DNA from 2 places in the Thalassotalea ganghwensis genome. Region 2 is predicted to be linked to the other one. Evidence: predicted binding sites of a transcription regulator. Region 2 holds the regulator's gene; the other holds the start of a gene.

Region 1 (15,522 bases), on a different contig from region 2:
CGTATAAAGCTTTACCTTGTTTTTGAACGCGTTTTAAGCGCGCTAGACGCTCAGGTGTCACCAAATAGTGCAGCGTCGATGTATGACGTTCGTCTTGCCAGTATTGATATATCGATTGATTATTGTGACAAGTTAAGGCGTATTTAGGGGTTGGCACACCATCAACTTCATGAAGAAAAATTGGCAATTCATTTGACTTAGGCAACGTAAATTGTTCAAAAATTCTCGACTTCAGCGCCGCTATGGTATTGTCTAAGTTAACTTTATATCGACGTTTGTTACCTTGAATATAACCATTGAGAAACTTATTGAAACCATCACGACTTTCATCGGTTCGATAGATTCGTCGACACCCTACCCATTGTACATCTTCTACCGTATGAATATTCCTAACTTCATACTCATACTTATCTTCATTTTTAAACTGAAACTCTTGTTCAAGCCCAATAAAGCGGATAGAAATTATTTGTCGAACTTGGAGTGATTGCGATTTTGAAAAACGAAATTTGCAGCCATTAATACTGATATCGGAACTCGTCGCGTCAAGCACATCTTTATCATTAACTACCACCTTAATCGCGATAGCAAAGTTCATTCGTTCCTCTTTGCGGTCAAAATAAGGTCCAAAACGGTATAAAGTTGCCGGGTACTGAGTTTTCTCTTTATTTTTTTGTGTTTGATTTTGTTGAAGTTCAGCAGAATTTTGCGGGTTTGCTTTCTCCCGTTGATACATCACTCTGAAATTATTTTCAGTATTCATGAGTGCTTCATAAACACCAAAGGTATACTCTCCGTACACATTAACGTTTTGCTCAAAAACTTTAATGGCAACATCATCTAAGAAATGTACTCGACCTTCATGCTCATAGGCTCGACACTCACCATCAACATGACCACGCAAATCGACTAAACGTGTACATGGACTGGCCAAACGCTTGATTTCCATTTTTAATAAAAAGCGCTCAGTTTTATTCAGTGACTGAGTAGCGTCAGCAAACTTAGCTTCAAAGTCTTTCGCCGAAACTTTACCTTTGAAGTTATCAATAATATGCTGATATTTTGAGAAATCTTTAGTCATTTATGGCCAATTATTATTACAATAGTCTCATTGCGTGAATAAATAATTATACGTTGATATTTTAACGTCTAACAAGCGATCTTACGTATAATATTCACTAACCGTTTCATTATTTTATCTTTTTTAAGCAATAACCGTACCTTTGGGTAAAAATCATGGCAAAAACAAAAACAGCATATGTTTGTACTGATTGCGGAGCTGAGTATTCTCGCTGGCTTGGCCAATGTAATGAATGCAAAGCATGGAATACTATCTCCGAATTTAGACAACCCAAATCACCGTCAAGATCCGGCAGTTTTTCTGGTTTTGCTGGTTTTACCGAGGCAAAAGTTCAAACTCTTGACACCATCGACTTAGCGGAACTACCACGCTTTTCTTCAGGCTTTTTAGAGTTTGATCGTGTCTTAGGTGGCGGCATAGTTCCCGGCAGTGCCATTCTCATTGGTGGAGAGCCCGGAGCAGGTAAAAGTACGCTTTTACTGCAAACTATGTGCAGCTTATCAGAGACAATGTCTGCTCTGTACATTACGGGTGAAGAGTCATTACAGCAAGTAGCCATGCGCGCTAACCGCCTAGGGATTAAAGCCGAAAACCTTAAGTTGTTATCTGAAACCAGTGTTGAAAACATTTGCCATATAGCCGAAAAAGAAAAGCCCAAAATCATCGTTATTGATTCGATACAAGTAATGCATATGGCCGACATTCAATCGGCGCCGGGCAGTGTCTCGCAAGTAAGAGAGGCTGCCGCATACTTAACAAGGTTTGCCAAACAACACCATGTCGCAATGATACTTGTTGGCCACGTAACTAAAGATGGCAGTCTTGCTGGGCCTAAAGTATTAGAGCACTGTATTGATTGCTCGATTATGTTAGAGGGAAGTACGGATTCACGATACCGAACACTTCGAGGTAACAAAAATAGATTTGGTGCTGTAAACGAATTGGGTGTTTTTGCCATGACCAGCACCGGCCTTAAAGAAGTTAAAAATCCTTCAGCTATCTTCTTATCTCGCTCAGAAGAGCAAACCGCTGGAAGCGTTGTGATGGTGTTATGGGAAGGAACTCGACCCTTACTCGTTGAAATTCAAGCATTGGTTGATCATTCTGCTTTAGGCAATCCCCGTCGTGTTGCCGTCGGTGCAGAACAGAATCGTTTAGCGATGTTGTTGGCGATTTTACATCGTCATGGTGGGCTACAAATGAACGACCAAGATGTATTTGTAAACGTTGTTGGTGGCGTTAAAGTTGCTGAGACCAGCATTGATTTAGCCTTGATCCTTGCTTTAGTTTCAAGCTTTCGCGATGCTCCCCTGCCAAGAGATCTTGTCGTATTTGGTGAAGTCGGCCTCTCTGGCGAAATTCGTCCGGTACCAAGTGGACAAGAGCGAATTTATGAAGCCGCTAAACATGGTTTTAAGCGCGCTATTGTTCCATTTAACAATATGCCTAAACAAGCCATCGATGGCATGGAGGTTATAGGGGTTAAAAAGCTTAGTGACGCCTTAGAAGTTATTTAATGCGTTGACCAAGTTTCAAACGCTATACGAACATCATTCGATATGCACTTTATCTATAAAAAGTGCATACTTTCTACCAAATAATCACTATTTGGCGTGTTACTAGGCCAAAAATGTACAACTAATCGCAATATTCACATTACTTATCCCGTCAGGCTTGACATCACGATTGGTTTCTCCAATATAGGCGATGTTAAAAATTCTTATAATAATGACAAGAGAACCAACATGAAAAAATCATTAATCGCATTGTCCATTAGCGCTGTATTACTCAGCGCATGTGGCGGACAATCAAACACAACAGCTCAAGTTGCCGAAAAATCAGAAGTAACTTCTCCCGCAACTGCCTCAACGGGTAAAGCTGAATTAGGCTCATTTGGTGTAGACTTAAGTGCCCGTAACCTTGATGTTAAACCAGGTGATGACTTTTTTATGCATGCCAGCGGTACTTGGTATGATAACTTTGAAATGCCATCAGACAAAACACGTTACGGCGCTTTTACTGCACTAGCAGAGCGTAGTGAAAAGCAAGTAAAAGAAATTATTGATGATGTAACCTCTCGCAAAGACTTAAATGCTGAAGAGCAGATGGTTGCAGACTTCTACAACAGCTATATGGATGTAGAAACTATCAATAAACTGGGTATCACACCGATTAAACCAACGCTGGAAAAAATTGCACAAGTAAAGTCAGTAGATGATTTAACTGTGCTTTTTGGTCAGTCATGGCTAAACGGCGTTGCCAGCCCGTTAACGGGTGGTATGTGGTTTAATCGCCTAGACCCTGATAAATATGAATTTTCTCTTGGTGCTAGCGGCTTAGGCTTACCGGATCGTTCTTACTATTTAGAAGAAAGCGAGCGTTTCTCAAAAACTCGTGCAGCTTATGTAGCACATATCGCCGAAATGCTTGCATTTGCAGGTGTTGAAGACACACAAGCAAAAGCAGAGGCAATTTTAGCATTAGAAACCAAAATTGCTGAAGGGCACTGGCCACGAGAAAAACGTCGTGATCGTGATCTAACGTTAAACCAAATCAAACGTGATCAACTTGCGCAAGAATACCCTGGATTTAACTGGTCGTTATTCTTTGAACAAACACAATATCAAGTGCCGCAATTAAACGTTTCTCAACCAGAGCCAGTAAAAGCAATGATTGAGTTGATCAATAACGAAGATTTAAGCATTTGGAAAGATTACTTAACTTATCACGCTATTTCTAACAACGCTTCGTTATTGTCCGAAGACATTTTTAACGCCAACTTCAAATTCCATAATACCGAATTAAGCGGTCAAAAAGAGCCTCGTCCACGTTGGAAGCGTGCGATTAGCCAAATGTCAGGTACCGAGTCATTAGGTTTTGCTATTGGTAAAATCTACGTAGACAAGTACTTCCCAGAATCTTCTAAAAAGCAGATGGCTGAACTCGTTGAAAACTTACGTAAAGCCCTAGGGGAGCGTATTGATAATCTAGATTGGATGAGCGCCGATACTAAAGTCAATGCACGTGCTAAGCTAGCATCATTTAATCCAAAAATCGGTTACCCTGATGTATGGCAATCATTTGACGGTTTGAGTATTTCAGCTAATGACTTGATGGGTAATATTCAAAATATTCGTCAATTCTTCAGAGCAGAAGAAGCATCAAAAGAGCTTGAAAAAACCGACCGTAACCGTTGGGGCATGACACCACAGCGTGTTAATGCTTACTATAATAGCTCATTCAATGAAATTGTTTTCCCAGCTGCAATATTGCAACCACCATTCTTTGATCCAAATGCAGATCCAGCAGTAAATTATGGTGGCATTGGCGCCGTTATCGGTCACGAAATGGGTCACGGTTTTGATGATCAAGGCTCAAAATCTGATGCCAATGGTATTCAACGGAACTGGTGGACTGACGAAGATCGCGCCGCATTTGAAGCTAAAGCCGACAAACTTGCTGAGCAATACAGCAAGTACGAACCAATCCCTGACAATTTCGTTAATGGTCGAAACAGCTTAGGTGAAAACATTGGTGACGTTGGTGGTATTGCCATGGCATATCATGCATACAAATTAAGCTTAAACGGCAAAGAAGCACCGATCATTGATGGTTTAACTGGCGATCAACGTTTCTTCTTAGCATGGGCGCAAGTATGGAAAGAAAAGCGTACCGAGCAAAGTATGCTAAACCAATTACGCGCAGGTACACACGCTCCGGGTCGTTTCAGAGCATTAGCGCCTCGTAACCACGATGCATGGTATAAAGCGTTTGATGTTAAAGAAGGCGATGCGCTTTACTTAGCACCAGAAGAACGTATTCGTATCTGGTAATTTCAGATAATGACCTAATAAAAAACCGGTGCTTGCACCGGTTTTTTTCCTGTGGGGTTTTGCTAAACATTAGCGCTATTCTGGTTCATAATCCAAATTGGCAGACAACCAACGTTCAGCTTGTTCAATGGTAAAACCTTTTCTTGCCGCGTAATCTAACACCTGATCTTTACCCAATTTAGCTACCGCAAAATATTTACTTTCTGGGTGAGCAAAATACCAGCCGCTAACCGCCGCTCCAGGCCACATCGCATAACTTGAAGTCAATTCCATACCGATGTTTTCTTCAACGTTGAGTAATTTCCATAACAGTCCTTTTTCCGTATGTTCAGGGCACGCTGGATAGCCTGGTGCCGGGCGAATACCTTGATATTGCTCACGAATTAATCCATCGTTATCCAGTTGTTCATCTGGTGCATAGCCCCAATATTCTTTTCGAATTTGCTCATGAAGATACTCTGCGCTTGCTTCAGCTAATCTATCAGCAACTGCTTTAACCAGAATACTGTTATAGTCATCATGCTCGGCATCGTATTGCTTGACTAAGTCTTCGGCACCAAAACCTGCAGACACAGCAAAGGCACCGACATAATCGTTGATACCAGAGCTTTGCTCAGCAACAAAGTCAGCTAAACAACGGTTATATTGCCCTTGTGGCTTCTTACTTTGTTGGCGCAAATGGTGAACTCGCATTAATTGCTGTTCTCGTTGCTCATCTTCAAAAATAATAATGTCGTCTTGAACGCGCGTAGCTGGAAATAAACCAAATACAGCTTTAGCGGTTAAGTTATTATTGGCAATAATGTCATCAAGCATTGCATTGGCATCATTAAACAAACGCGTTGCTTCTTCACCGACAACCTCATGCTTTAAAATCAACGGATATTTACCTGATAGCTGCCATGTCATAAAAAATGGCGTCCAATCAATATAATTTCGCACGACATTTAAATCGAGCTTTTCAAGCACGGTAACACCGAGTTTATTAGGTTTAACTGGCTGATAATTGTCAAAACTAATGGGGGTGGCATTAGCTCTAGCCTCATCAAGTGAAATCAAACTTGAACGAGGCCCCTTTTTATAATGCCTTTCGCGCACTCGCTGATACTCTAATTCTTGTCTTTCCATAAACGCGGGTCTGAGCTCATCTGACAGTAAATTACTGACCACTGAAACAGAGCGTGATGCATTAGGTACGTAAACGACAGGATGCTCATACTGTGGAGATACTTTTACCGCGGTATGGGCTTTCGATGTGGTGGCACCGCCAATGAGTAATGGCAAGGTAAAACCTTGACGCTGCATTTCTTTCGCGACATGCACCATTTCATCTAAAGATGGAGTGATCAAACCTGACAAGCCTATAATATCGACCTTCTCTTGTTTTGCAACTCTGAGAATTTCTTCACAGGACACCATGACACCAAGATCAATAATGTCATAGTTATTACACTGTAAAACAACACCAACAATGTTTTTACCGATATCGTGCACATCGCCTTTTACCGTAGCCAATAACACTTTACCATTCGATTTGGCTTCCGTTTTTTCCGCTTCGATATAAGGATTCAAATGAGCAACCGCTTGTTTCATTACCCGAGCAGATTTTACGACTTGGGGTAAAAACATCTCACCAGCACCAAATAAATCACCAACCACATTCATGCCATCCATAAGTGGTCCTTCAATGACATCAAGCGGCCGTGTTGCTTGTAATCGCGCTTCTTCGGTATCCTCAACAATAAATTCATTAATCCCTTTAACCAGCGCATGCTCTAACCGTTTATTGACCGGTAGTTCTCGCCATGCAAGATCCGCTTTATTGTCTCTAACACCGGCCTGTCCCCGATAACGCTCTGCGACATCGAGTAAACGCTCTGTTGCCCCATCATCTGAATTTTGGATCACGTCTTCTACAGCAAGACGCAGATCTTCGGGAATATCTGAATAAATCGCTAATTGACCGGCATTGACGATACCCATATCCATGCCATTTTTTATGGCATGATAAAGAAATACTGCATGAATGGCTTCTCGAACCGGATTATTTCCTCGAAATGAAAACGAAACATTTGAGACACCACCAGAAATCATTGCATGGGGTAAATGTTGCTTGATGTCACCGACTGCTTCAATAAAATCAACCGCATAGCGATTATGCTCTTCGATACCTGTTGCGACAGCAAAAATATTCGGATCAAAAATGATGTCTTCTGGTGGAAAATCTAATTCATCAACCAAAATACGGTAAGCGCGTTGACAAATTTCAAACTTGCGCTCGCGAGTATCAGCCTGCCCTTCTTCATCAAAGGCCATAACAATCACGGCAGCACCGTAGCGACGCACTAATTTTGCTTGGTGACGGAAACTCTCTTCCCCTTCTTTGAGGCTGATAGAATTAACAATACCTTTACCTTGAATGCACTGTAAGCCCGCTTCAAGAATATCCCACTTTGACGAATCGAGCATAATAGGCACTTTGGCGATATCAGGCTCACCAGCAATCAGATTCAAAAATTTAATCATTGCCGCTTTAGAATCAAGCATGCCCTCATCCATGTTGATATCGATGATTTGCGCCCCATTTTCAACTTGTTGTAGCGCAACAGCGATAGCCTGATCATAATTTTCTTCAGTGATTAAGCGTTTGAATATTGCTGATCCTGTCACGTTAGTGCGCTCACCAACATTGACAAATAAACTGTTTTTATCAATGGTTAATGCTTCAAGACCTGATAAGCGACAGGCAACTTCTTTCTCACTAATGACTCTTGGTGGTAAGGTTGCAACCGCTTCTGCCATTGCCGCAATATGTTCGGGTGTTGTGCCACAACAGCCACCAATAATATTTAAAAAGCCCGATTGCGCCCATTCTTGGACATGCACCTTCATATTTTGTGCATCTAAATCATATTCACCAAACGCATTCGGTAAACCCGCATTAGGGTGCGCAGAAACCGCAAACTCACAATTTTGGCTTAGCTCTTCAACATATTGTCTTAACTCTTTCGGCCCAAGCGCACAATTTAAACCAAAAGAAATTGGTTTAGCATGACGTAAAGAATTATAAAACGCTTCCGTAGTTTGCCCAGATAAGGTTCTGCCTGACGCGTCGGTGATGGTGCCAGAAATCATAATCGGCAAACAATAGCCAAGCTCTTCAAACACGGTTTCTGCTGCAAATAAAGCCGCTTTAGCATTTAAGGTATCAAATATCGTTTCCACTAAAATAATATCAGCACCACCTTCAATGAGCGCTTTAGTTGATTCAATATATGCCGCTTTTAACTGTTCAAAAGTAACGTTTCGCTTCGATGGGTCGTTAACATCGGGAGAAATTGAGCAGGTGCGGTTTGTTGGTCCCAAGACACCCGCAACAAAACGCGGCTTATCTGGCGTTTGTTGATTAAATTCATCAACAACAATGCGCGCTAGTGCAGCAGCCTCGCGATTGATCTCTGCACTAATCGCCGCCATGTCATAATCTTCCATGGCAATGGTAGTCGCGTTAAAAGTATTGGTTTCAATAATATCGGCACCCGCTTGCAGGTACTCGCGGTGAATCGCTTTGATCACTTCTGGTTGCGTGAGTACTAATAGGTCATTGTTACCTTTAACCTCACAATGCCAATCAGCAAACCTGTCACCTCGATAGTCTTGCTCTTCAAACTTATAGGCCTGGATCATGGTACCCATCGCGCCATCAAGCAATAATATATTGTCTTTTAATCTTTGCTCTAACAAAGCGTAGGATGGTGATTTTTTCATGTTACTACTCATTTTAACGATCGCTTAACGACAGGGTGGATAGCTTGAATATTATCAGCATCCAACAAATACGGGGTAATTTGATAAACATAGTAATTTAACCAATTGGTAAACAATAAGCTACCATGGCTACGCCATGAACTTAACGGCACACTACTAACATCATTATTATTAAAATAATTTTCAGGTGCTTTAGGGTTTAAACCCGCCTTAACATCACGTTCATACTCTTCTTTTAACGTGAATGTGTCGTACTCGGGATGGCCAGTTAAATAAACTTGCTGCTTATTCTTACTGGCCACGAGGTAAACACCAGCCTCATCTGACTCAGCCAAGACCTCTAATTCATCAACCGATTGGTAGTCTTCTTTACTGATATAGCCATAACGAGAATGTGGTACATTAAAGCGCTCATCAAAGCCTCGAGTTAACTCTTCTTTAGGATTTAACGTGCGATGGCTGTAGACGCCTGATAACTTTTGCTCTCTCAGCGTTCTTTTTAAACCATAGTGATGATAAAGCGCTGCATGAGCAGCCCAACAAGAAAACATCGTCGAAGTAACATTTTTCTCGGCCCAATCAAAGATTTCACAGATTTTATCCCAAAAGGTGACTTGCTGATAATCAAGTAATGCTAGTGGCGCACCAGTGATAATTAGGCCGTCATAGGGCTTGTGCTTAATATCATCAAATAAATGATAAAACGTATCTAAATGCTCTTTAGGCGTATTTTTTGATTCATTCGTAGTAATACGAACAAAATCGATATTAATTTGCAACGGAGTGTTTGCCAACATCCGAAGAATTTGCACTTCAGTTTCTATTTTGTTCGGCATTAGGTTGAGGATCGCCACTTCCATTGGACGGATATCTTGATTAATCGCACGGTGCTCTGACATGACGAATATATTTTCATTATCAAGCACTTGCAACGCTGGCAATTGATCAGGAATTTTAATGGGCATTCTCAACCTCCTGTAGTTTTACTTTAGTATAACGAAACGTGATTTATCGCTATTAAAAATTAGGAAGGTTAATGTGCCTTGGATTGCTAGATATGTCAACATCTAAACGTATAGACGTCCAAATGATTTGGTTATGAGTTAGTCCAATTTGGGTTTATGTAAAACGTCATTTAAAATGAGAATACCGTCAAGCGCGAGAATGATACAGTGCAAGGGCTACAAGCCCGTTTTTGATTAATGATTTTGTAAAACGCAAAAACTAGCAAGTAATATTTTTCGAATTTTATCTGATAATTTACTGATTGCTAATCGCTTCAATGAAGAAGTGGTACTAATTCAGAAGAAAGGTTCAAACAAACATATTGAAACCTCAGCGATACAGGTGTACACAATAGTAATGTCAGCCTTAGCTGGAGGTAAATCAATCGAATATTTCTGCCTGATAATATTGAATCTCCATTAGCCTTGGGTATTCAAATGTCAAATGAAAACCACACTTATAAGAGGAGTTGGGGAAATCATTATACAGGAAAAATTTTGAGTCGTTTTGAACTCAGCGAAACCTCGATAGCTACAAAATCAGGAACTTCAAGTATAAATTCCACACTGATGATTTTATCGGTTTACCAATAAAAGTACTCTTGTTATTTATTAGTTTGCTGGCCTGTACTTATGGCTTAAATGTATGCCTACTATCAACAACACAAAAGTAAAAAAGTCCAAATATAACTATTCAGACTTTATTTTATTCGAAGGGGGATGCGAAAAATCACATTAAACTGCCCAGATGAATATTCGATAATATATGTAAAGTTTATACATATAAAAAATCAGGTTTTTGGTGCATTAAAAAATTTTGATGTGAAATATTCCATGCATACGCACCAGCGTGGTTAAAGACAACATAATCGCCGACACTAATGCTATCAATCCATTGCCCTTTCGCTAAAACATCTTTTGGCGTACATAGCTGACCAACTATAGTTACTTCACAATCTTTTAACGATGGTGAATTAGCTAGCCTTTTATTCGTTTTAAATAGTGTAAAAGGATGGCTATGACCTTGAGCTGCGGGTGTTCTAAAGTGATGTGTCCCTCCTTTGGCAATAACAAAGTTCTCACCATGATTTTTTTTTATGTCTAATACTTCCATACAATAATATCCGCACGCAGCACTAATATAACGACCACACTCAAACCTAACTTTTAAACTATTCACTCCTTTTTCATTGATCAGTTTTTTCAACTCGTGACAAAACCTTGGCCAATCGAAAACATCATTAACATCGGTATAGTTGACCCCAATCCCCCCTCCAACGTTTAGGTGATTTAATGCTAAATGGTATTTTTTTTGCCAACGTTGGAAGGTATCAAAATATAATGCCATTAATTTTAGATGATTATTAAGGCATAGCTGATGAGACATTAAATGAAAATGAAATCCTTCTAATTTTACATTTGGGCATTGTTGTATTATTGTTAATGCTTTATCCAATTGGCTTTCATCAAGACCAAAAGGTGTCGCTTTTCCTCCCATGGTTAACTTAGTTGTTTCAATACCACCTAACGCAATATTCATACGCAACAAAATACAAACGCGGACATTCAGTTCTTCAGCAATATTTTGTAAACGTTGAAGTTCATATAAACTTTCTACATGTATAAATTCTACGCCATCATTAATAGCTTGTCGTAATTCACTGTCGAGCTTACCCGGCCCCCCAAAAATCAAAGTTTCATCAGGTAACTGCTCACATAGCCATGATAACTCACCACCTGATGCTGCCTCAAAACCATGCACTATAGATTTCAGTGTTGCTAGTATCGGTGCCTCTGCATTAGCTTTAGCCGCATAAAATAATTGGCAATTCTCAGGTAAAGCGTCAACCATAGCCTGCGCGTGTTGTGCTAATGCGTTAAGATCATAAATATAAGCACATAGTGGCTCATTGGTTTGCCGACTTAATTGCTTTAATGCATGTTCAATGGATGGTGATGTTAATGACCACTGTCGGGTCACTTGTTTATTGGCTATCGAAGTCGCTAACATAATGACTCTCCCATAGGATTCGTTAGGTATACATAATCAGCCTCTTTATCTGCACGTTTTAACAAGCGAGTCATAAAATTACATTTACAAGGAATATTTTCACCTGCTAGCAGAGCGTCCAACTCTATTTCACGACCGAATGCTTGCTGATACTTAATAATGGCATGACGCACTTGTCGCCACATTTTTTGCTCTTGTATCTTGCTATCGCCACTCAAGTGGTAAATAGCTTCACTAATATTATTGATCAAGGTGCAATAGGCTATTCGTCGCCACCCCTGAGCTCGATCGTAATGAATGGATTGCTTAGCCCGCTCGCTTAAACTATCAATAGCTTGTTGCGGCCATAAATCTTCGATTAGTTTTGTGCCCTCTAAATCTCTCAAGTAAATACGGGTTGGCAAATGATCAGTAAATCCGATAACAGTATTTTGCAAATGAGGTTCAAAGATAATACCTAACTTAAAGAAGTAATATAAAACCGGTGTTAATAAACTCGTTAAATAGTTTTCAAACCATAATAAGGCTGCATTATTAAATGTTAAATGGTGTGCTAAAGCTAATGATTTAACATATGGGATCACTGCACTTGCGAAGTCTTCATCATCTGAAAATAAAGCGCCCGCTACCCTTGGTTGGTAATTATCTAACTCCGCTTGATCAAAACTAGTACGAAACAATAAACCAAATGCTTCACTTAATTGTTGAACATCATCTTCAGTATGTTCAAACGATTTTTTATTGACTAAGGAACGTAAATCAAGCGTAACGGAGCTCGGTTCTCTCATTATAATAAAGTGGGTGAATGGAATTCCCTGTTTTTGATGTACCTGTTCAATTACGTTAGTGAGAAATATTGCACTTTCCAATTCATACCAAGCATTTTTACGGATACAATTAGTTAAGCGAACATGGAGAGAAAATTTTAAGAAAAAATTAAACTCACTATTATATAAAGTACGCACTGAAGATGTTGGGTACCATTCACTACCATGTTTACCTAGGTCGACAATCAACTTTTGCTCTATCGCTTGTATAAATAACGCACTATTTTTAAACTTTTCAAATTGATAAGGATGACAAGGTAATAGGCGGTAATCTTTAGGTAGTTCAATGTTAAGCAGCTGCTGTAACTCGCTAATACCATTTATTTCTTCACTATTATTCGCTTTTAGTAGTGATTCTTTAACGGCTAAAAAGTTTAGCTGAAAACAAGCACCTACTTCAGGCGAAATTTTCATTAGCGCCGCCTGAGAAATACCTTCTCGGCTTTTTGGTGTTGGATGCCAAGCATGTCCCCAAATTAACGCTTGCTCTGAGTGAATAAAACCGTCTTTACTTAATTTTTTCTGTGCTTCATTAACAGAGTCTATTTGCATCTTATATGATAAAAATTGCTGACTATTAAATAAGCTATTTTGAATTTGCCGGTACAGTTCATTATTTAATGGTTGATTTAAAACAACAGCTAAATGTTTTAATAATTGCAATGTTAAGCTTTTATGGTCTAACTTATGCCAACCACTGCCAAGCTTTTTAAGGTATGGGGCGCTGGTATATCGGCATTGTCCCAAACTTTTTAAGTCTTTTACCCGAACAATAAGGCGACTTTGACTTTCAGGCAGTAACACTAACAAAAACTGGTCATTACCTTTATTAAAAGAAACTTTAAGCGCATCAGGCCAGTCCTGACGACCAAATGTTGGATTAATAAAAACTTGTTGTTTCGGCGCAGCATATTCTCGACAATAACAATTCAAAAGGTCAGTGATACTGCGCAACTCAGCTTTCTTATCGTGTAAGGAACGGTTAAATTTTAATGAGTATAATTGTTTAGCTGACATATTGTTTAGTCTCTGGTTGTTTTACTTGGGGTAGAATTAACAGCATTAATGCGGCGGTGCTGGTTAAAGCACTAATAAGAAATGGACTGTGTACATTAAAATTTTGAATCGCTAGGCCTGAGCATAAGCCAGCAATCACTCCTGCCCATTTACTGACACTATCAAACCGTCCAAACATTAAGCCTGTTTTTTCTGTTTTTAAAACGGCAATCCCTTGATGTAAACCAATAAACGTTAAACAAATACCTACGCCCATCAACAAACGCCACATGAAAATATAATTATCATTTACCGCTTGATACTGACAAAGGACAGAAGCCAATAATGCACCTAAGCCTAACGTACACATATGAGTTGCCGAACATTGTTTTTGCCAATTGCTATTCACGGCAATAACAACTAAATACACTAAATGAGGCAAACTAAAATACCAGCCAATAAGGGTATTATTGGTTGCTCCTAAGCCTTGCATATAAGGATAAAAATATGGAAATGACACAACAACAGAAAAACTAAATAAAAATTTAATCAATAAAATACGATTAAAACTCAGTAGAAAGCCTTGTCCTTTATGCGCTCTATTAGTCTTTTTTAATGCCTTATCATATTGTTTTTCTTTCACGGGTAGTCGACTTATCGCTATCGCCGCACAACAAGGTAAAACAGCTAAATAACAATATAGAGTGACCGGTTTATCGATACTAATAAAAACGCCTAATAATATCGGAGCGACCATCATAGAAAGCCGAGCAGAAAATTGAGTTACATTAAGCGTTTTAGCAAGCTCATTAGGGCGTACTTGGCTAGCCAAGTAAGCATTTGAAGCAGCGAATGTCCCTCCACAAGTACCTTGAATGATCAAACCTAATGAGAAGACCCATAAGTTAGGTGCTATACCCGCAATAATAAAACCAATCATTAAGCCCAGCTGTGCTCGCATTAATGAAAGCCGCTTACCGTATTTATCAGCAAAGCGCCCCCATAAAGGGCTGGAGATTGCGGTACAAATGGTCGGCAAAACATAAAACCAGCCGATATACATTTGTTGTTCACTCGTCAGGAAGTTTTCCATGATTTTAGGAAAAAATAAAGGCATACCTAATATGGTAAATGACGATAAAAAATGACAAAAAAGTACTGTAAGTACTATGGGGTTAAATTTAGTCATTATTTACTTCACTCGCTGCTTGTGGCATTAAAGGATTTATAGCACCTAAGCCATAAAACTTATTAATACTCGCTGCCCCGCTATCTTTTTTGCTCAATAAACTTCCTGCAGAGAGCAAACATTTAACATAATGAAGAGGCGCTTTAATCAAGTGTTTTTCTACATATGCGGTTTCAACATCTTGCGTATTTAGTTGGCTAAGCGCTTGCTGAAATTTTTTCTGCAATAGTTGATAAGTTTCAGTTTCATTCACCAAATTTCGAATCAATAGTTCATGAATAAGGCACGTCATATTGAGTTGAAGAATGATGGTAGTAAACATCTGTAACAAAGGCACGTCATCATCAACAAACATGCGGGCATCAATAAATTGCGCCAACTTGTTTTGTAAACTCGGACATTCTTGCAATAACCGCCTAGGGTATATCCGACCCGAATCATTATCTCTAAAAAGTAATTTTAGCGGTTTATTTTCATGAAAGAGCACTAGACAATTTTGCTGATTAGCTTCAAGCGTAATACCGTAAACTAACCATAATCGTAGGTGTACGTTAAGTAATAAACCAAAATAATCGTCTAATAATTTCGCTAAATCTGATTGATAAAAATGCTTAGCCAGTTGTTCGATCACTAGCGTACCGTCGGGATTTTCGGCCATAAAAGCAGCAACACAAACAGGAGCCGTTGACGATACTTCACCTGGATACTCTCTGATCAACCAAGCAAGATCTGCACGTTGGTCGACATGCCCACCTTGTTGTTCGTGACTGTGTAAATAATGATCCTTTAAGTGTTCATCATGCATAGCAAGGTGTT
Region 2 (15,522 bases):
TTACCGATGAAGCGAGAGCGAGCGTATCCAAGATGCGTTAAACCAAAACCTAGCAAATATCCCAAGAAAAAATGCCAGTCAGTTGTTAACTGACTGGCATTAAGCGTTATGCTGGCTTTTTTATTTGCATAGTTATGCAAATAAGTTCTTCAATAGAGATCGTGAGTTTAACGCTGTTGGCGGCATGTTAGCTGAATTATTGAACAATATTGCCGCAAATTAACGAAAATCGCTAAACTTGTTTTGAACGTGTTTAGCCTGATTTTTATTAATGAAAGCTAATAAATGCTAGTTTTAATCGCATAAATATCGCTTATATTAGCTATGTTATTTTTAAATAGGGACTGTTGATAGTCCCGTATATTATAGCCTGTAGCGATTTTTTATATAAAAACCCTATTGATTGTATCAAGTGATATGCAATACCATATAAATAATAAAAACAATAAAAGTTAACAGTACTTGTTCAGGTATTACAATTATTCAACGCATTTAGGAACACCCCATGGCCGACTTACGTCAACAAGCTTTAGATTATCATGCACTGCCTACTCCAGGTAAAATCAGTGTTGAGCTAACAACACCTGCAGAAACGAGCAAAGATTTAGCGCTCGCATACAGTCCAGGTGTTGCTGAACCGGTTAGAGCAATCGCCGAAAACCCTGAAGATGTTTATAAGTACACAGGCAAAGGCAACACGGTGGCGGTTATCACTAATGGAACAGCGATATTAGGATTAGGTAATTTAGGTCCTATGGCTGCTAAACCGGTAATGGAAGGTAAGGCGCTCTTGTTCAAACGTTTTGCTGGCATTAACTCGTTTGATATCGAAGTTAAACATAAAACCGTTGAAGATTTTATCGACACAGTGGCGAATATTGCTGATACCTTTGGTGGTATCAATTTAGAAGATATTAAGGCACCAGAGTGTTTTGTCATCGAAAAAGCGCTAATAGAACGCTGTAAAGTACCGATTTTTCATGATGATCAACACGGTACTGCAATTGTCACCGCCGCTGGAATGATCAATGCGTTGGAAATACAAGGCAAGCACTTACGTCACGCAAACATTGTTTGTATGGGCGCAGGGGCGGCTGCGATCGCATGTATGGAGTTACTAATAAAATGTGGTGCACAACGTGAAAAGATTTACATGCTAGATACCAAAGGTGTAATTCACACACGTCGCGATGACTTGAATGAATATAAGCGTTTATTTGCCAATAACACCGATAAACGTACGCTTGAAGATGTGATTGATGGCGCTGATGTATTTGTTGGTGTTTCAGGGCCCGATGTATTGGGTGCTGAACATGTTAAATTAATGGCGAATAACCCGGTTATTTTTGCCTGTTCAAATCCAGATCCTGAAATTAAGCCAGAGTTAGCATTGGCGACACGTGATGATGTTATTATCGCCACTGGGCGTTCTGACTATCCAAATCAAGTGAACAATGTACTGTGTTTTCCTTTTATCTTTCGTGGCGCATTAGATGTGCGAGCAAGAACGATTAATGATGAGATGAAGGTTGCTTGTGTTCATGCAATCAGAGAATTAGCAAAGGAACCTGTGCCTGAAGAAGTACTGGCAGCTTCCGGTGATAAAGCATTAGAATTTGGTAAAGACTACATTATTCCAAAGCCAATGGATACACGATTATGCGCTCGTGTTGCCCGCGCTGTCGCGATGGCTGCAGTAGAGTCAGGGGTTGCTGGTTTAGAGTTGCCTAAAGACTATATGTTATAAACGCTATTGCCATAAAAAAGCCAGTAACTTTATCAGTTACTGGCTTTTTGTTTAAATCAGATTGAATCGCTAGTCGTCATCACTGTAGCGTGAAAAATCGGTAATGCCTTTTTCCTCTAGCACTTTTCTGACACTAGCGGGGAGCTTCTCGTTGTTATCTTTGGCAAGATCTGCATCATCAGGTAAAGGTTGACCGGTAAATGCGTGTAAGAATGCTTCACATAGCAGTTCACTATTAGTGGCATGACGTAAATTGTTAACTTGTCTTCGAGTACGCTCATCCGTTAAAACCTTTAATACACGTAAGGGAATTGAAACGGTGATCTTTTTTACTTGTTCACTTTTTTTCCCATGTTCCGCATAAGGGTTAATGTACTCGCCATTCCACTTTGCCATGAAATTACCTCTGGGTTGTTTATCTTTATTGTATGTTGTTAAGTGATAAGAGCAACTGACTATGCTTGATCGCTGTAATTGGTAACAGTTACAAGCTATGATTCTACTGTTTGTTGGGCGGTAGTCAACTATATATGTGTAGAAGTTTAGATGTCTAAAACTTCTTGACCGTGAAATTTAAAACGTTTAGAGTTATAGACGTCCAAACATCTATTTAGAAAAAAGGCTTTAGGTACGGTTATGTCTGAAAAGAAAAATGCAACCATTGCGGTGCGTGCAGGTATCAATAGTGATCAACATCATGGCGCTGTCGTTGCTCCTATTCACCTATCAAGTACTTATTCCTTAAAGGGTTTTAACAATAAACGTCAATTTGATTATTCTCGTACCGGTAATCCGACAAGAGCAACTTTTGGGCAAGCCATTGCTGATCTCGAAGGTGGAGCGTTGGGGATTGTCACTAGCACTGGTATGTCAGCTGTGCATCTTATTTGTCAGTTGTTAACGACGGAAGATTCTGTCGTTATTCCTCATGATTGTTATGGTGGTAGCTATCGATTATTTACGCATTTAGCAAAACGCGGACAGTTTAAGCTGATTGTTGTTGATCAAAACGATGATGATGCACTTGCAAAGGCTTTAGCACAATCACCTAAATTAGTGCTAGTTGAAACACCCAGTAATCCGTTATTGCGCATCGTTGATATTGAAAAAGTTACCCAACTAAGTCTTCAAGCAGGTGCTTTGGTAGCAGTTGATAATACTTTCTTATCGCCTATTTTACAGCAACCACTGGCGTTAGGAGCTGATATCGTGTTTCACTCAACCACCAAATTTATTAATGGTCATAGCGATGTTGTCGGCGGTGTCTTAGTAACCAAAACTCAAGAATTAGGTGAAGAGTTAGCGTGGTGGGCAAACTGTATTGGTATAACTGGCTCTGCATTTGATAGTTATCTGGCTTTAAGAGGATTAAAAACGCTACCCGTTAGAATGAAGCAGCACCAAGAAAATGCGGATGCCGTTGCTTCGTTTCTATATCAACATCCAGCAATTGATACTGTTTATTACCCTGGCTTTGAACATCATCCCAATGCCGATGTTGCAAGAAAACAGCAGGAAAGTGCAGGTGCAATGATGAGTTTTGAAGTGAAAGGTGGATTAGAAGCGGTTAAAAAATTGTTCGATCATGTCGAGCTGTTTACCTTAGCACAATCGCTAGGCGGTGTAGAAAGTTTGATCAGTCATCCTTCAACAATGACACACGCAGGCATGGAACTCAGCGCCCAAATAGAAGCAGGGATCACGCAATCGTTAGTACGAATTTCTGTGGGTATTGAAGACATTGGTGATATTATTAATGATCTCAACAATGCTTTGGTCGCTAGTCAGTTAAATTAATTAAAGTTAAGTGTAAGTATCGTATGGAACAAGCAGCAAATGTTGTCGCATTAAGTGCTGACAATAATCAATTGGCTAAGCAAGCCGTCAATGTTCATAAATTTGGTGGTAGCAGTTTAGCGGATAAAACTTGTATTGAACGGGTCGTTGGTATTATTCAGCAACACTGTCAATTAAATGATGTCGTGGTTGTCTCCGCTAATGGCGACACAACGGATGAATTGTTTGATATTTTACCCTTAATTGAAACAAATGATGACGGACTTGAACAGTCACTTGCCATGCTCGAAAGTAACCAAGCGGCGTTAATCAATTCCTTACTTAATAAGTCAAGTGCGGCACGATTATGTCAATATTTGCGTGATGATCTCTTATTGGTTCGTCAATGGATTAAAGAAGGCTTTGGCAGCTATACTAACGACTTTCTAGCGTTTGGTGAGCTTTGGTCTGCGAGATTGATGTCTGCCGTTCTCAATGAGCGTGTTTGTCCCAGTGCATTTATAGATGCGCGAGATTTCCTTGTTATCGATAATGAGCGAGACTGTCAGGTACTTTATGATATCAGTGAAACAAACCTTAAGAGCTTGAGAGCTGACGGTAAGCTCACAGTCGTTACGGGTTACATCAGCCGTGATAGTCAAGGCTTAACTAAAACGCTAGGGCGAAATGGCAGTGATTATTCGGCAACGATTATGGCAGCGTTAGTTGGCGCCAATAATGTCACTTTATGGACAGATGTTGATGGTATTTACAGTGCTGATCCTCGTGTTGTTCCACATTCGAGAAAACTTCATCGCTTACCCAATGGTGTAGCTAAAGAATTGGGACGCTTAGGAAACCCGGTTCTACACGCTAAAACTCTTAAGCCGTTGACTAATCACGCTACACATCTACATGTCGCAAGTAGTTATGCACCTAATATCAGTGGTACAGAAATCGGATCTTTTGGTCAGATAGCAAAACAAGAATTGTCGGTAACTTATTTGAATGATTTATTGCTTGCGCGAAGTGACAGCTTTCTTGGTGATAGTGGCCTTAAAGCGGCACAAGAGTTTAATGCTATCACTTATGATGTTGATAAAGGCTTTATTGTTATTCATCAAGAGCAACAAAAATCTGTTAGTCAATGGCTAGCAAGTCACGATACTGAAGTGGCATTTATCCCAGCATCAATTATGGCAACAGTAGGTCATAAAGTGACAGAGCACGGCGATATTAGAGCGCGCTTTAAACGTTCTTTACGTCACAGCAAGGTCATCGAATTTGTTAAGTCTAAAAGTAAACATAGTTATATTGCAATTTTACCGCTTAACTGTACCGTAGAACTGCTCAATAATGTTCATCATGATATGACTAAAGATGCCCGTCATATAGGGCTAGTGGTTGTTGGTTTAGGTAATATCGGGACTCGCTTCTTAGAGTTGCTGCCTGAGCAACTCAATCGAGTACATGAACTTGAAAATCTTCACCTTGTTGGATTGGTAACTTCTAAGCAAGCGTTAATCAATAATGATGGCATCGATGCCTCAGAAGCAATGGAACAATTTAATCAGTATGCGCAAAGCTATGATAATGAACAGTTATTAGATTGGTTGTCCCATCACCCTTATGATGAATTGGTTGTCGTAGATATCACTCCTAGTGAAACGTTTAGTGAGCTTTACTTGCGGTTTTTTGAGCAAGGTATTCACGTTATTGGCGCAAATAAGTGGGCGGCTTCTTCTCCGGTTTCAACATATCAAGCATTAGTTGAAACGGCGGATAAAAGTAAAAGTATTTGGTTAGGCAATACGACGGTTGGCGCTGGCCTACCGATTAATTACGCGATTAAAGATTTACTGGATAGTGGAGATAAAATTACCGAAATATCAGGCATCTTTTCTGGCACGTTATCTTGGCTTTTTGAGACCTATACGGGTGAAAAACCCTTTAGTCAGTTATTGCTACAGGCACTTGAGCAAGGGTTAACAGAGCCAGATCCACGAGAAGATTTATCGGGACGAGACGTTCAACGTAAGTTATTAATTTTGGCTCGTACCGCTGGCTTTGAATTATCTTTAGAAGATATTAGTTGTCAAAACCTTGTTCCTAAGGCTTTAGCTGAACTATCAAAAGCAGAGTTTTTAAATAGCGTAACTAAATTGGATGATGATTTTCAGTCAAAGCTTGAACACGTTGTTGCAGAGCAAGCGTGCATGCGTTATATCGCGCGCTTATCGGTCAGTGAGCGAGGAATTAAGGCGAGCGTTGGTATCGAAGCGATTGGTCAGGATGATGCGTTTGCCAATATTTCTCCTGGAGACAATATCTTTAAAATACATAGTCAATGGTATGGAGATAACCCACTGGTTATTAGAGGGCCAGGTGCTGGACGAGATGTCACCGCAGGTGGATTGCACTCAGATCTTGTGCATATTTGCAAACAATTATCAGGAAGAACGCGTCAAGTAAAACTAAAAGGCGCATAGCCTTAGGATTAAGTACTTTGATCGATAAAGAAATTAAGTGCTTGAGTGTTCTGTAATTATTAACTAGCATTAGAAGGTGATAACAATAATGCTGAACAAGAAATCGCCTATTCATGTCGAAGAAAAATTACAGTGACACTAACTTTACTACTAAGGTCAAACAGCTTTTAAATAAGCTGTATGGCCGCAGTATATTAAAAGACTCTTTACTAGAGCGTGCCATTGCATTTTTCGAGTTACAGGCGGAAAATCAGCAGCAAATTGATAACTACAAATCTAAAATTGCCACGTTAAAGGAAAATGCCGAAGAAAACAAAACGGCAATTAAGCGCGTTGAAAGAGAATTGAGAGACTTTAAACAAGAGCTACGTTATGAAAGTAATGAGCGTTATAAGTATTTGTTTGAAGTCTGTGAAGAGGTGCTCTCGTTAACTGAGGGCGCAACGTTTGAAGAAACTAGTCGCAAATCGGCACAATTTCTCGGCACCATTCAGCTGATCAGTCCAACCGAAGGTAAAAAAGTCGCTGAAGTTAATGAGCGCCACAAATCGCTTTATAAAGGGATTTTGTGTTTACGCCTATTTGATCGGTTATACCTCGACCAATCCTCTGTACTTGAACACCCGTATCTAAAAGATAGCTTAGCTGAGTTATCGGTAGGCGATTATGAAGTGCTTGCTGCAAATGATAAAGAGGCGTTCGAGTCAGTTATTGACCGAATAAAAGTTCCAATTTTAATGGCGGCCATTATTCAGGATATCGGCAATTATCATCCCGATGCGCAAAAAATATTAACAGGCGCTGATGGTAAGCTTGATATTCATCGTACTTTACCCGTTGAAGAGCGAAAGGCGCTACTACAAATTAACTTTCGTGAAACGGTCAAGTTTTTGGTTGATGGTATTGGCGCGCCTATCTATGTCGGGAATTCCAAAGAAGAGCGAGATAAATTTAATATTGCTGAGCATCAAAAACTCGTTTTTATTAAACAGTTATTAAAAGGCTCGATTACCCCAAAACAAGGGATTGGTAATCTATTGAAAGTGCCTCAAATTTACACGTCGATAATTTTATCCACCAAGGCGAGTTATAGCTACAAGCTTTTACCTAAGGTATATCAAGCGCTTAATCAAAATGCTGATAAAGGTAATTGCAGTCAGTTGGTTGTTGATGCGTTATATAAAATAACGGGTGACTTCCCTCAAGGATTTGGGGTGACTTATATCCCTACAGACAAAGATGGTGAGAAAAGTGATCGCTACGAGTACGCTATAGTTACCCAACTTTACCCAGAGGATGGTGAACAGCCAATCTGCCGAACAGCGACACGACATCTCACTTTTATCGGCTTTGGCCAAGATATCATTATTGAAAAAGATAAGAACCTATACAATGTTGATGTGGCAAAAGATTTTGCCACTATCAGTAAAGAGCGCTTAAATGAGATTTTAGAGCTCTTGGCTTCTAATTATCAAGAGCGTAAAAAGCTCGACTTATTGCCAAGGTATTGGCATGCCGGTGATTACTTCACGATCAAAGATAATCAAAAGCTATGGAACAAGAGCAATAAGTAACAGAAGTTCATCCCTTACATGCAATATTTGTTGATTAACTGAACCAGCATCAGCTCTGTTTTCTCAATTTGATTATACGCCAAAAATTCATTGGGTTGATGGGCTTGATCGATTGAACCTGGCCCCATAACAATTGTTTGACAACCAAGTTGCTGAATAAACGGGGCTTCAGTTGCATAATTCACAGCACAACATGAATGTTCGGATATCTTTTCAGCAAAGCGTACTAATTCACTTGCCTTATCTTGCTCAAAACTCGGCGAGCTTGGGTGTAATTCTTCGATACTGATCCGCTCAGGAAATTTTTGCTGAATTGGCATTAGCGCTTCGGTTAACCAAGTAATTAGCTCTTCGTCTTTAAGTCCTGGCAATGCGCGCATATCGATATCTAAGTGACAATAACCACAAATGCGATTGGCATTGTCACCGCCACTAATAGCACCTAGGTTCAGGGTAGGCATGGGGACAGCAAATGCTTGGTTGGTATAATGTAATGCTAATTTTTCTTTAAGTTCGAGCAACGCATTGAGTACTTGATACATAATCTCAATAGCATTGACACCTAGATCTGGCTGACTTGAATGCCCCGACTGACCTTGTACTTTGATTCTATGTGACATATGGCCTTTATGCATAACAACTGGCACCAAATTGGTTGGCTCCCCAATAACCGCCACATCAGGTTTTATCCATTGCTTTTCCATAAAAAAACGGGCACCTGCCATGGTCGTTTCTTCATCTGCTGTTGCCAGTATATAGAGTGGTTTATTTAATGATTGCTTATGCAATTGCTTACAAGCTTGCAAAATAAAGGCGAAAAAGCCTTTCATATCGCAGGTACCTAAGCCGTAAAACTTATCATCAGCGTCTTTCACCTGAAAGGGATCGCTTTGCCATCGTTGTTCATCGTAAGGAACGGTATCACTGTGCCCAGCTAACAATAAACCGCCGTCACCATCACCTAATTTTGCCAACAAGTTATATTTATTTCGAGAATGAGGAACGCTATGAATGTTGATGGTAAATCCGAGTTGCTCAAACCATGCGGCCAGTAATTGAATAGTAGACAAATTGCCTTGGTCCCAATTGGGTAATGCCGAACTGATCGAAGGTTGTGCAATTAATTGTGTCAATGCTTCTTTAAAGCCTGGTAAATTTTTCATTTTTTATAAAATAATTATGCTAAATAGTTGCATATCTACCCATTAGGTGGTATTTTCGCCGTTGTTGAAGTATAGACAAGATTAATTGAGTTGTTGTTCAGCTTCAATACTTATTTATTTAACTACGGTTAATCTGGTTATATCGAAGATTTATCTCGGTGTTTGGTTTTAACGTTCACCTTAGGCAGTAAGGGTGAATAGAATTGCAATTATGAGGTTTTGATGAAAGTTGCAGTGGTTGGTGCAAGTGGCTATGTTGGTGCCGAGCTAGTTGCTTTGCTATGCCAACACCCACAAATGTCGCTAGTCGACCTAGTGGTGTCAGAAAGCAGTGATGCATTGGGGCAAAGCTTTTCGAGCTTATATCCTAAGTATCTGGGTATATGTGATACCTCATTAAAAGCACTAACTGAACAATGGCTTTCACAGGCCGCGGCGCATCTTGATGCCGTATTTTTAGCGACACCACATGAAACGAGTGTTGAGTGGGCGCCAAAATTTGTAGCCGCTGGGGTTAAAGTTTTTGATTTATCTGGAGGTTTCCGTTTAAAGGATGTGCACCTCTACCCTCAGTATTATGGTTTTAATCACAAGCAGAGTGATTTATTGACGACAGCGCAATATGGTTTGGCAGAGTGGTATCAGACTAACATTGCCAATACTTCATTGGTGGCTGTACCTGGTTGCTACCCAACAGCAAGTCTTTTAGCGCTATTGCCCGTTTTAACGCAAGACCTAAACGATATTAATAGCTTAATTGTGATAAATGGCGTAAGTGGTGTAAGTGGTGCCGGTCGAAAAGCATCTTTAGCAACAAGCTTCAATGAAGTGAGTTTGGCACCTTACAATATCTTGCAGCATAGACACCAACCTGAAATTAGCCAGCAGGCAGGTAGTCCTGTTATTTTTAACCCGCACCTAGCCCCATATAAAAGAGGCCTTCTGTGTACGATCACACTTAAATTAAAGCCATCAACAACCACTGAAATGGTTAATCAGGCCTATCTAGATGCTTATGAAAATAAGCCTCTGGTTCGTTTAACAGCTCAATGGCCAAAAGTCGATAATGTCGCGACCACGCCATTTGCTGATTTACATTGGCAGTTTGATCAAAATCAGCAAGTACTGGTGGTTAGTTGCGCTATCGATAATTTATTGAAAGGGGCAGCAGCGCAAGCGATTCAATGTGCCAACATTTCGCTGGGATTACCTAGTCATTTCGGATTGATTCAGGGGGCGCTTTATGAGTAAGCCGTTAGTCATAAAAATAGGTGGCGCAATTCTTGAAGATTCGTCAGCGTTAACAGCGTTACTGTCGGTAATTGCAAACCTAACGGAACAAAACGTTGTTTTGGTTCACGGTGGCGGATGTGTTGTTGATGAGCACCTTGCTCTAGCAGGCTTCACTACGACGAAGAAGGCTGGTTTGCGAGTCACACCCAAAGAGCAAATTGGCGTTATCGCTGGTGCGCTTGCCGGTACCGTAAATAAGCATATTGTTGCTATGGCTAATAACCAAAATTTGACTGCCGTTGGTGTATCGTTAAGTGACGGTGCAATGGTTAACTGCCAACCGCATCCACTGGACTTAGGTTGTGTTGGCGTTCCAGAGCCAAATAGCAGTACATTGCTCGATAATTTGCTTAAAAGTGGATTTTTACCTGTTATTTCTTCGATTGGTAGTCTGGCTGATGGGCAGTTAGTCAATGTTAATGCTGATGATGCTGCCGTGGTAGTTTGTCAATTATTAAATGCAGATTTATTACTGTTAACTGACGTTAACGGTGTCAAAGATGGTAACGGCAATTATATCGAGAGTTTAAGTCAACCTCATGCACAAGCGATGATCGAGCAAGGGATCATTGCTGGTGGTATGCAAGCAAAAGTTAACGCAGCATTTAAGGCTGCTAATCAATTACGACGAAGCATCGCGGTTGCTAGCTGGCAAGCTCCAGAGCAAATTACGCTTTTGCTCAACGGCGCTCATGTAGGCACCCGCATCCAGCCAACACTTTAAGTTTATTACCATTTAAATTTCGAACAGGATTAATTATGTCTTTCGTACATTTTTTGGCTGATGATCAATTCGGTCAAGCACAGCTTTTATCGTTAATTGAGCTGGCTAAAACGATAAAATCACACCCTAATGACTATGCTAAAGCATTAGCGGGTAAGTCGGTAGTTATGTTATTTGAAAAGCCTTCGTTAAGAACTCATGTTAGTTTTGATGTTGGTATTAACAAACTTGGCGGTCATGCACTCTACCTTGGACAACAAAATGGCAAGCTTGGCGAAAGAGAGCGTATTAGCGACTATGCTAAAAACCTTTCTTGTTATGCAGATGCTATAGTTGCTCGAGTTTTTCATCATGATGCTATTAAAGCCTTGGCGGAGCACGCCAGTGTACCCGTGATTAATGCACTTTGTGATAAGTTTCATCCCTGCCAAGCTCTAGCGGATTTTGTGACCTTATCAGAGCATTTTACATCGCTTGAAAACCTTAACTTTGCCTATGTTGGTGACGGCAATAATGTCTCTAACTCGCTGATGCTGATGGCCGCTATTTTAGGGGTCAACTTTACCTTAGTGTGCCCTCAAGGATATGGTCCAGACCAATCTATGATTGCCAAAGCAAAAGCTTTTGCTCAGCAATCTGGTGCCTCTTTATCAATACTTGATGATATAAAACAACTCAAACAGCAAGACGTTATTTACACAGATACATGGCTTTCAATGGGTTCTGACGCTACTTTAAAAGATATCGCAGCCACTTTTATGCCTTTTCAAGTCAACCATCAATTGATGGCGCAAACCGGCGCAAAATACGTCATGCATTGTCAGCCGGCGCATTTAGAACAAGAAATTACTACTGAGTTATTTGACAGTGAAATGGCAGTAGTGTTCGAGCAAGCAGAAAACAGAATGTGGGCGCAAAACGCCGTCCTTGTCAGCTTACTCAGTTAATTAATTAGTTTATAGAATATTTAGGAATTTATCATGGCATTAGCAGCAAAAAAAACCGTTAAAAAAGTCGTTTTGGCCTACTCCGGAGGGTTAGATACTTCAGCAATTATTCCTTGGTTAAAAGAGAATTACGATGGTTGTGAAGTGATCGCCTTTTGCGCTGACGTAGGTCAAGGTGAAGAAGAGCTCGTCGGTATTGAGGAGAAAGCACTGGCCTCCGGCGCCTCCGAGTGTCACGTTGTTGATCTAAAAGAAGCGTTCGTTAAAGAGTATATTTACCCGATCTTGAAAACAGGTGCTGTTTATGAGGGGCAATACCTTTTAGGTACGTCGATGGCACGTCCTGTTATAGCTAAAGCTCACGTTGAGCTGGCATTGAAATTGGGGGCAGACGCTTTATGTCACGGTTGCACTGGTAAAGGTAATGATCAAGTTCGCTTTGAGTCATGTTTTGCTGCATTGGCGCCAGAGCTTACCGTTATTGCTCCTTGGCGAGAGTGGGACATGGTTTCAAGGGAAGATTTACTTGCATACCTTGCAGAGCGCAACATCCCATGTTCTGCATCACTCACTAAAATTTACAGTCGTGATGCTAATGCATGGCACATCTCTCACGAAGGAGGCGAGTTAGAAGACCCTTGGTGTGAGCCATCCAAAGAAGTATGGACAATGACGGTGGATCCACAAGATGCTCCTGATCAAGCGGAGCGAGTGACCTTAAGTTTTGACAAAGGCGAGCTAGTTGCTGTTGATGGCGAAGCAATGTCAGCTTATAACGCACTGATGTACCTTAATGATAAAGCAGCACAACATGGTGTAGGACGTATTGATATTGTCGAAAACCGCTTAGTGGGAATGAAGTCTAGAGGGTGTTATGAAACACCAGGCGGTACTGTTTTAATGGCAGCGTATAAAGGGTTGGAAAGCTTAATTCTTGACAAAGAATCCTTAAAATATCGTGAATCTATTGGTCATCAGTTTTCTCATGTTATTTATGATGGTCGTTGGTTTACACCGCTTGCCAAGGCGCAATTAGCTGGCGCTGCAAGTTTCGCAGAGCAAGTTACTGGTGATGTTGTCGTTAAACTTTATAAGGGAATGGCAACCGTAACTCAGCGTCGCTCACCGAATAGCCTATACTCAGAAGCATTTGCAACTTTTGGTGCTGATGACGTTTACGATCAAAAACATGCCGAGGGCTTCATTCGCTTATTCAGTCTTTCAAGCAGAATTAACGCATTAGCCAAAGCAAATCAGGAGAACTAGTATGGCGTTATGGGGCGGTCGATTTAAAGAGCAAGCAAGTGCGCAGTTTAAGAAGTTTAATGACTCTTTACCTATTGACTATCGAATGGCAGTGCAAGATATCGTTGGCTCAATAGCATGGGCTGGTGCTTTGCATCAGGTTGGCGTATTGTCAGCGCAAGAGCTTGCAACCCTTGAACAGGCACTAACTGAGCTAAAAGTTTCGGTTGAGCAAAATCCTGAACAAATACACTCTTCCGATGCCGAAGATATTCATAGCTGGGTAGAGTTACAGCTAATAGAGAAAACTGGTGATTTAGGCAAAAAATTACATACTGGGCGCAGTCGAAACGATCAAGTAGCAACAGACTTGAAGTTATGGTGTAAAGAGTCTGGCGGTAATATTCTTATTGCCCTAGTGAACCTTCAGCAAGCGCTTACTCACCTAGCGGAGCAAGAACGAAATACTGTTTTACCCGGTTATACGCATCTTCAGCGAGCACAACCAGTGACATTTGGTCATTGGTGTTTGGCATACGTAGAAATGTTTAACCGCGATATCGATCGATTAAATGATGCTATTTATCGTTTAGACGTTTCTCCACTTGGGTCGGGCGCCTTAGCTGGCACTGCGTATCCTATTGACAGACAAGCACTTGCACATCAGCTTGGTTTTAGAAGCGCAACGATGAACAGTCTAGATGCTGTCTCCGATCGTGATCATGTGATTGAGTTACTTTCTTGTGCCAGCATTTCTATGATGCATATGTCTCGTTTTGCTGAAGATTTAATTTTTTATAACTCTGGCGAAGCCGGTTTTGTTGAGATGAGTGACTTGGTCAGCTCAGGCTCATCATTAATGCCGCAGAAGAAAAACCCTGATGCCTGTGAATTAATCCGTGGTAAAGCCGGACGGGTAAGCGGCGCATTGATGAGTATGTTAATGACCATGAAAGCGCTTCCTTTGGCATACAACAAAGATATGCAAGAAGACAAAGAAGGGCTCTTTGATGCGTTAGATACTTGGCAAGAATGTATGGAAATGGCGGTACTGGTGGTGCAAGGGCTTAAGGTTAATCGTTCGAGAACCTTAGCGGCAGCGCAGCAAGGCTACGCTAATGCAACTGAACTTGCCGACTACCTCGTCAGTAAGGATGTCCCGTTTAGGGAAGCTCACCATATCGTCGGTGAAGTGGTGCTATCAGCGATTGATAAAGGTTGTCCATTAGAGGACTTAACCTTAACGCAGTTGCAGGCGTTTAGTGAAAAAATAGATAAAGATGTCTACCAGCACCTTTCGATCGAATCGACATTGGATAAGCGTGAGGCTTTAGGTGGAACATCAAGAGCGCAAGTAGATAAAGCGATTGCCGGTAACAAAGATTTACTGAATGCTCAGGTCGTGGGTGCACCCGGTAAAGCGCAAATTAATGTGGCACTTAAACAAGTTAAGCAACGTTTGAATGCGCAACGGGCTGCTGCAATGTCCGTTCGTCATGCGAAAATGACTGACGTTGATAATATTTTGAGCTTGACCAACTATTGGGCTGAGCAAGGAGAAATACTCCATCGCTCACGTGACAATATTATTCATGATATACAAAATTTTGTTGTCGCTGAGCTCGATGGTGAAGTTGTTGGCTGCGCTTCTTTATATATCTATCAAACAGGTCTTGCTGAAATCCGCTCACTGGCGGTGGCATCGCATGCTCAGCATCAGGGGCAAGGGAAGGCATTAGTACAGTATTTGCTAGAATTTGCCCATCAAATGGCGTTGCAGCAAGTCATCGTCTTGACCTATTTGCCTGAATATTTTCAAACGTTAGGCTTTGTTGAAATCGATAAAACGCAATTGGCAGCCAATATTATCGAAGATAGCGAACTTGCGCCGGGTAAATCGCCTGAAGATGAAGTCGCCTTGTTGTATCAGTTAGTACAGAACGAAGTAGCAGATGAGTAATTTACCAACGGTTGCAACCGATCAAGATAACGTTAAATGGTTCAGAAATGCGGCGCCCTACATTAATGCCCATCGTGGAAAAACCATGGTGTTGATGTTTGGTGGTGAAGCCGTGCTTGATCATAACTTTGCCAATATCATTCACGATATTGCCCTATTAAGAAGCCTTGGCGTCAAATTGGTGCTAGTGCATGGTGCGAGGCCTCAAATAGAAGAGCGTTTAGCGCAACAGGGTATCGAGCGTCACATTGAAAAGCATGTTCGAATTACTGATGCAGAAACTCTGGTAGCGGTAAAAGATGCGACAGGATCATTACGTCTCCATATTGAAGCCTTGTTGACAATGGGGTTAGCAAATTCTCCGATGCACGGGTCACAAATTCGAGTCAGTACGGGGAATTTTGTTATCGCTAAACCTATCGGTGTTCGCGATGGTATTGACTTTAAGTATACCGGCAATGTGCGCCGCGTCGATACGCAGGCGATTAATATGCAACTCGATCACGGTGCGATTGTCTTACTTTCACCAATAGGTTATTCAACCACAGGCGAAGTCTTCAATTTGGCGCTAGAAGATGTCGCCACGCAGACAGCTATCGCGTTG

Evidence for each region. The regulator MetJ, encoded in region 2, represses methionine synthesis genes. The targets are predictions, from matches to a motif close to TAGACGTCTAGACGTCTA.
Region 1: metA (homoserine O-succinyltransferase MetA) is a predicted target of MetJ. The motif match lies at 9,748-9,765, and genes of this name have one in related genera.

The regions. Positions count from the first base shown of each region.
Region 1 is NZ_JBQRUM010000017.1:46,875-62,396, reverse strand. It holds gene ACSLUH_RS15680 (PilZ domain-containing protein) at 1-1,078, opposite strand, end outside; gene radA (DNA repair protein RadA) at 1,234-2,595, shown strand; gene ACSLUH_RS15670 (M13 family metallopeptidase) at 2,824-4,911, shown strand; gene metH (methionine synthase) at 4,987-8,679, opposite strand; gene metA (homoserine O-succinyltransferase MetA) at 8,688-9,644, opposite strand; gene ACSLUH_RS15655 (type III PLP-dependent enzyme) at 10,459-11,694, opposite strand; gene ACSLUH_RS15650 (IucA/IucC family protein) at 11,688-13,538, opposite strand; gene ACSLUH_RS15645 (MFS transporter) at 13,528-14,706, opposite strand; gene ACSLUH_RS15640 (IucA/IucC family protein) at 14,699-15,522, opposite strand, start outside.
Region 2 is NZ_JBQRUM010000013.1:22-15,543, forward strand. It holds gene ACSLUH_RS13365 (malic enzyme-like NAD(P)-binding protein) at 506-1,747, shown strand; gene metJ (met regulon transcriptional regulator MetJ) at 1,817-2,143, opposite strand; gene metB (cystathionine gamma-synthase) at 2,384-3,544, shown strand; gene metL (bifunctional aspartate kinase/homoserine dehydrogenase II) at 3,568-6,012, shown strand; gene ACSLUH_RS13385 (hypothetical protein) at 6,126-7,586, shown strand; gene argE (acetylornithine deacetylase) at 7,601-8,749, opposite strand; gene argC (N-acetyl-gamma-glutamyl-phosphate reductase) at 8,969-10,000, shown strand; gene argB (acetylglutamate kinase) at 9,993-10,766, shown strand; gene ACSLUH_RS13405 (ornithine carbamoyltransferase) at 10,802-11,713, shown strand; gene ACSLUH_RS13410 (argininosuccinate synthase) at 11,747-12,979, shown strand; gene argH (argininosuccinate lyase) at 12,981-14,918, shown strand; gene argA (amino-acid N-acetyltransferase) at 14,911-15,522, shown strand, end outside.